Regions from separate parts of the Arsenophonus endosymbiont of Crataerina pallida genome, predicted to be linked through region 2. Evidence: predicted binding sites of a transcription regulator. Region 2 holds the regulator's gene; each other region holds the start of a gene.
What was found. Region 2 encodes PurR, which represses purine synthesis genes. Its sites were predicted from a motif close to CANGCAAACGTTTGCNTG; they were not measured.

Region 1 (2,283 bases), 1.5 Mb from region 2:
CATAAACAATAAATGTCACTTGGTACCAAATATCTTATCGCCCGCATCACCCAAACCAGGAACAATATAACCATGTTCATCCAAATGATCATCAATAGATGCGGTATAAAGTTCAACATCAGGATGAGCAGCTTCCAGTGCCTTAATACCTTCCGGCGCGGCAACTAGTACCAATATTTTAATAGCATGACAACCCTCTTTTTTAAGTAAATCAATCGTGGCAATCATTGAACCGCCTGTGGCCAACATCGGATCAACAACCAATGCCATCCGTTCATTAATATTTGAAGCCAGCTTTTGAAAATATGGAATAGGCTCCAGCGTCTTTTCATCACGATAAACACCCACAACACTTATACGGGCACTGGGAACATTTTCCAGCACCCCATCCATCATTCCCAATCCAGCACGTAAAATTGGCACGACAGTAATTTTTTTTCCCTTAATTTGCTCGATGTTTACCTGCCCACACCATCCTTCTATTGCAATTGTTTCTGTTTCTAAATTTGCTGTTGCTTCATAAGTTAACAGACTGCCCACTTCTGAGGCCAATTCACGAAAACGTTTAGTGCTAATATCTTTATCCCGCAATAAGCCCAATTTATGTTTAACTAACGGGTGTTTTACCTCAACGATTTTCACGCTACTCTCCTTCAGTACAAACCATCTACAAATAAAAAATTATCAGATTATAGCGCTTTTTCAAACCTGTTCCACTGATAGATTAAGGTTTTTCTTGCAGGGAATTCACTTTTGCTGGCTCTTGAGTTTTATTATGAAAACCAAAATAAGTATCTCGCAAACGTTTGCTTAGGCTGGTAGAATTATTTCTGTTTCCATCTATTTTACTAAATGCAATCGCCTTGGGAGCTTGCTGTGACAGATAAAATTTCTCTCAGCTATAAAGATGCTGGTGTCAATATCGATGCAGGTAATACACTGGTCGAACGTATTAAAGGTGCTGTTAAAGAAACCCGCCGCCCAGAAGTAATGGGAGGATTAGGCGGCTTTGGCGCACTGTGTGCCTTACCACAAAAATATCGTGAGCCAATCTTAGTTTCAGGCACAGATGGTGTCGGAACAAAACTGCGATTAGCAATGGACTTAAAACGCCATGATACAATTGGCATTGATTTAGTTGCTATGTGCGTTAATGATTTGATTGTTCAAGGTGCCGAGCCACTCTTTTTTCTCGATTATTACGCCACCGGTAAACTAGCCGTCGATACAGCGACCAGCGTGATCAAAGGCATTGCAGCAGGCTGTAAACAATCAGGCTGTGCTCTAGTCGGCGGTGAAACAGCAGAGATGCCTGGTATGTATCATGGTGAAGATTATGATATAGCAGGTTTTTGTGTTGGCGTGGTCGAAAAAACAAAAATTATTGATGGTAGCAAAGTTAAAGCTGGCGATACCCTAATTGCGTTAGGCGCTAGTGGCCCCCATTCCAATGGTTATTCATTAATTAGAAAAATTTTACAGTTAAACCAAATAGATCCAGCCACAGTACAACTAGAAAATAAGTCACTGGCTGATCATTTATTAGCCCCAACACGCATCTATGTTAAAAATATTCTAGCGTTGATTGAAAAACAGAATATTCATGCCATTGCCCATATAACCGGTGGTGGCTTTTGGGAAAATATTCCACGGGTTTTACCCGCCAATACCCAAGCGCAGATCGATAGCGCTAGCTGGCAATGGCCGGCGATATTTAGTTGGTTACAACAAACCGGTAATGTATCGACCCATGAAATGTACCGCACCTTCAATTGTGGTGTTGGCATGTTAATTGTTTTACCCGCAGAAGAAGTCTCTGATACATTACAACTACTCAATCAACTGGGTGAAAAAGCCTGGCAAATTGGTAAAATTGTCGAGATCAACGCGGATGAACCGCAGGTAACAATCAGCTAATGAAAAATTTTGTAGTATTAATTTCTGGCAATGGCAGTAATTTACAAGCCATTATTGATGCTTGCCAAAAACAAAGTATTGCCGCAAAAATTAGTGCAGTTTTCAGTGATAATCCAACTGCTTATGGTTTAGAACGGGCCAAGCAAGCCGCGATCCCAACTGTCGTGATGCAAAAAACGGATTACGCGGATAACCATGCTTATGATGCTTCACTGATGACCGAAATAGCACGATATCAGCCAGATCTGATCGTGTTGGCAGGTTACATGCGCATTCTCACGCCACGCTTTGTCAGCCATTATTTAGGTAAAATAATTAATATTCACCCTTCCTTATTACCTAAGTATCCCGGATTAGATACTCACC
Region 2 (2,283 bases):
AGGGCTATGTGGTTAGAGTATTCCCTGGAAGTGATTGATGCCGTTGAGAGAACGGGCAGTTTTAGTGCAGCTGCCACCGAGTTACATAGAGTTCCCTCTGCGGTCAGTTATACCGTAAAACAACTGGAAGAGTGGTTGGCGGTTCCTTTATTTGAACGGCGTTATCGTGATGTTGTACTTACTGATGCTGGTAAATTCTTCGTTAAAAATGCGCGTAATATTATTAAAACAATGCGTGAAACTCGTCATCAGTGTCAACAAATTGCAAATGGCTGGCATGGACAATTTAGTATTGCCATTGATCGGGTAGTTAAACCAGATAGGATATTGCAATTAATATTAGATTTTTATCGCCATTTTTCTGATATCGAACTTTTTATTCAGCAGGAAGTTTATAATGGTGTATGGGAGGCGTTAGTCGATGGCCGAGTGGATATAGCAATTGGTGCAACCCGTGCGTCACCGATTGGCGATAGATATAGTTTCCGCGATATGGGATTTATGCCCTGGTCATGTGTTGTCAGTATAAATCATCCTTTAGCACACATAAGCGGGCTAATTAGCGATCAACAATTACGTCTCTATCCCAGTTTATGTTTAGAAGATACTTCTCGCTACTTACCAAAACGAGATACTTGGGCATTAGATAACCAAAAAAGGCTTATTGTGCCAGATTGGGAAAGTGGTTTAGCATGCTTAAAAAATGGATTATGTTTAGGATTTGCGCCTAAACATCGGGTAGAGCAACTTTGCCGCAAAAATGAATTAAAGACATTGCAGATTAAGCAACCCTTACCTGATAGTCCGTGCTGTATCATATGGAATGAAGAAAAACGTTCCCCGACATTGAGTTGGCTACTGGATTATTTAGGTAATAGCGAAACACTCAATGCCGAATGGTTAACTGATTGATAGCGTTTAAATCCAGGGATCATCTTCGGTAGTCAATAAATGGACCATCGACAACTGAACGACGTTCAATAAGCTCTGGGTGTATTTCAATCGTTTGCGCATCTTGGCGTTTATTAATAATGCGATCAAGCAGCATGGTAAGGGCCATTTGACCTAAACGTTCTTTGGGCTGATGAATGGTAGTTAATGCTGGGGTAAAAAAACGCGCATTACGCACATTGTCGTAGCCAATAATAGATATATCTTGTGGCACTCGAATTCCTAATTCATTCGCAGCGCTGATAGCCCCCATCGCCATAATATCACCGCCACAGAAAATGGCAGTCGGTTTTTGTTGGTGACTTAATATTTGTTTCATTGCTTCGTAGCCGGAAGCGGGTTCGAAATCACCCTCGACAATCCATTTGTTATGTGGCTGGATGTTAGCTTCCTTCATGGCATTGAGAAAACCTTGCCGCCGGCCATTGCCGGTATTGCGTTTTAATGGTCCAGAGATAATACCTAAATCACGATGACCTTGTTCGATAAGATAACGCCCGGCAAGATAGCCACCATAAACTGCATTATCAATGATGACATCGGTAAAATCACCATGGGCTTGTCCCCAATCCATCACCACCATTGGAATATTGCGGTATTCCTCTAACATCTGGAGTAGTTGGTTAGGGTATTCTGAGCACATGACAAGTAAACCATCAACCCGTTTTTGCGCTAACATTTGTAAATAGGCTTGTTGCTTATTTAGGTTGTTGTGCGAATTGCACAGGATCAATGTATATCCTTGGCTAAAACAGTTGTTTTCGACTGATTCAATGACTTCTGCAAAGTAAGGGGCTTCATTAGATGTGGCTAATAAGCCAATGGATTTAGTATGATTAACTTTCAAACTACGAGCAACGGCACTGGGAGAGTAATTAAGTGTTTTAATGGCTGTCCTGACGATCGTTTTTGTCTCTTCGGCGACAAAACGGGTATTGTTAATTACATGTGATACGGTGGTAGTTGAGACACCCGCAAGCTTTGCCACATCCTTAATTGTTGCCATGATTATAAAGACTCCTGAACCATTCCCAATTCCTTTACTATTGTTTAAAAATTACTGTTATTGATCTATAAAAATAGATAATTAAGTTATCAGTAAACTGATCATTTTGTCTGATTTGCAGTAAAAACAAAAGTATTAATCAATCTTTACTAGATGATATAATAGAAAATAGCTTTTATTGTTGTATGATATTATGACATTTAATGATTTTTCATTAATTAATTTATGACTAAGACAGTGAGAATAGTGAGGTGAGGTTATGGATACCGATTTTAAATATGGTTTATGTACTGCGATAGTTGCATTATTAATGATCGTATCGTTTG
Region 3 (2,283 bases), 1.4 Mb from region 2:
AAATAAAACCTATGCAGGACTAAAACGTTGGTTAGATAGAAATAGAGTGAAAAAAACACCGAAAAATTAACGCCCTAAATTTAAAATAATATTCAAACTTAATAAGATTGGTATCTCTATCCAATCTTATTAGCTCTCAATAACTATAATTAATAAAAAATAACATAAACAATAAATGTCACTTGGTACCAAATATCTTATCGCCCGCATCACCCAAACCAGGAACAATATAACCATGTTCATCCAAATGATCATCAATAGATGCGGTATAAAGTTCAACATCAGGATGAGCAGCTTCCAGTGCCTTAATACCTTCCGGCGCGGCAACTAGTACCAATATTTTAATAGCATGACAACCCTCTTTTTTAAGTAAATCAATCGTGGCAATCATTGAACCGCCTGTGGCCAACATCGGATCAACAACCAATGCCATCCGTTCATTAATATTTGAAGCCAGCTTTTGAAAATATGGAATAGGCTCCAGCGTCTTTTCATCACGATAAACACCCACAACACTTATACGGGCACTGGGAACATTTTCCAGCACCCCATCCATCATTCCCAATCCAGCACGTAAAATTGGCACGACAGTAATTTTTTTTCCCTTAATTTGCTCGATGTTTACCTGCCCACACCATCCTTCTATTGCAATTGTTTCTGTTTCTAAATTTGCTGTTGCTTCATAAGTTAACAGACTGCCCACTTCTGAGGCCAATTCACGAAAACGTTTAGTGCTAATATCTTTATCCCGCAATAAGCCCAATTTATGTTTAACTAACGGGTGTTTTACCTCAACGATTTTCACGCTACTCTCCTTCAGTACAAACCATCTACAAATAAAAAATTATCAGATTATAGCGCTTTTTCAAACCTGTTCCACTGATAGATTAAGGTTTTTCTTGCAGGGAATTCACTTTTGCTGGCTCTTGAGTTTTATTATGAAAACCAAAATAAGTATCTCGCAAACGTTTGCTTAGGCTGGTAGAATTATTTCTGTTTCCATCTATTTTACTAAATGCAATCGCCTTGGGAGCTTGCTGTGACAGATAAAATTTCTCTCAGCTATAAAGATGCTGGTGTCAATATCGATGCAGGTAATACACTGGTCGAACGTATTAAAGGTGCTGTTAAAGAAACCCGCCGCCCAGAAGTAATGGGAGGATTAGGCGGCTTTGGCGCACTGTGTGCCTTACCACAAAAATATCGTGAGCCAATCTTAGTTTCAGGCACAGATGGTGTCGGAACAAAACTGCGATTAGCAATGGACTTAAAACGCCATGATACAATTGGCATTGATTTAGTTGCTATGTGCGTTAATGATTTGATTGTTCAAGGTGCCGAGCCACTCTTTTTTCTCGATTATTACGCCACCGGTAAACTAGCCGTCGATACAGCGACCAGCGTGATCAAAGGCATTGCAGCAGGCTGTAAACAATCAGGCTGTGCTCTAGTCGGCGGTGAAACAGCAGAGATGCCTGGTATGTATCATGGTGAAGATTATGATATAGCAGGTTTTTGTGTTGGCGTGGTCGAAAAAACAAAAATTATTGATGGTAGCAAAGTTAAAGCTGGCGATACCCTAATTGCGTTAGGCGCTAGTGGCCCCCATTCCAATGGTTATTCATTAATTAGAAAAATTTTACAGTTAAACCAAATAGATCCAGCCACAGTACAACTAGAAAATAAGTCACTGGCTGATCATTTATTAGCCCCAACACGCATCTATGTTAAAAATATTCTAGCGTTGATTGAAAAACAGAATATTCATGCCATTGCCCATATAACCGGTGGTGGCTTTTGGGAAAATATTCCACGGGTTTTACCCGCCAATACCCAAGCGCAGATCGATAGCGCTAGCTGGCAATGGCCGGCGATATTTAGTTGGTTACAACAAACCGGTAATGTATCGACCCATGAAATGTACCGCACCTTCAATTGTGGTGTTGGCATGTTAATTGTTTTACCCGCAGAAGAAGTCTCTGATACATTACAACTACTCAATCAACTGGGTGAAAAAGCCTGGCAAATTGGTAAAATTGTCGAGATCAACGCGGATGAACCGCAGGTAACAATCAGCTAATGAAAAATTTTGTAGTATTAATTTCTGGCAATGGCAGTAATTTACAAGCCATTATTGATGCTTGCCAAAAACAAAGTATTGCCGCAAAAATTAGTGCAGTTTTCAGTGATAATCCAACTGCTTATGGTTTAGAACGGGCCAAGCAAGCCGCGATCCCAACTGTCGTGATGCAAAAAACGGATTACGCGGATAACCATGCTTAT

Region 1: purM (phosphoribosylformylglycinamidine cyclo-ligase) is a predicted target of PurR. The motif match lies at 796-813, and genes of this name have one in related genera.
Region 3: purM (phosphoribosylformylglycinamidine cyclo-ligase) is a predicted target of PurR. The motif match lies at 959-976, and genes of this name have one in related genera.

What each region holds. Positions count from the first base shown of each region.
Region 1 covers NZ_OZ026540.1:2,295,352-2,297,634, reverse strand. Annotated here, with positions in the region: gene upp (uracil phosphoribosyltransferase) at 16-642, opposite strand; gene purM (phosphoribosylformylglycinamidine cyclo-ligase) at 877-1,917, shown strand; gene purN (phosphoribosylglycinamide formyltransferase) at 1,917-2,283, shown strand, end outside.
Region 2 covers NZ_OZ026540.1:805,984-808,266, forward strand. Annotated here, with positions in the region: gene punR (DNA-binding transcriptional activator PunR) at 7-912, shown strand; gene purR (HTH-type transcriptional repressor PurR) at 932-1,957, opposite strand.
Region 3 covers NZ_OZ026540.1:2,225,900-2,228,182, reverse strand. Annotated here, with positions in the region: gene AACL31_RS11990 (hypothetical protein) at 1-70, shown strand, start outside; gene upp (uracil phosphoribosyltransferase) at 179-805, opposite strand; gene purM (phosphoribosylformylglycinamidine cyclo-ligase) at 1,040-2,080, shown strand; gene purN (phosphoribosylglycinamide formyltransferase) at 2,080-2,283, shown strand, end outside.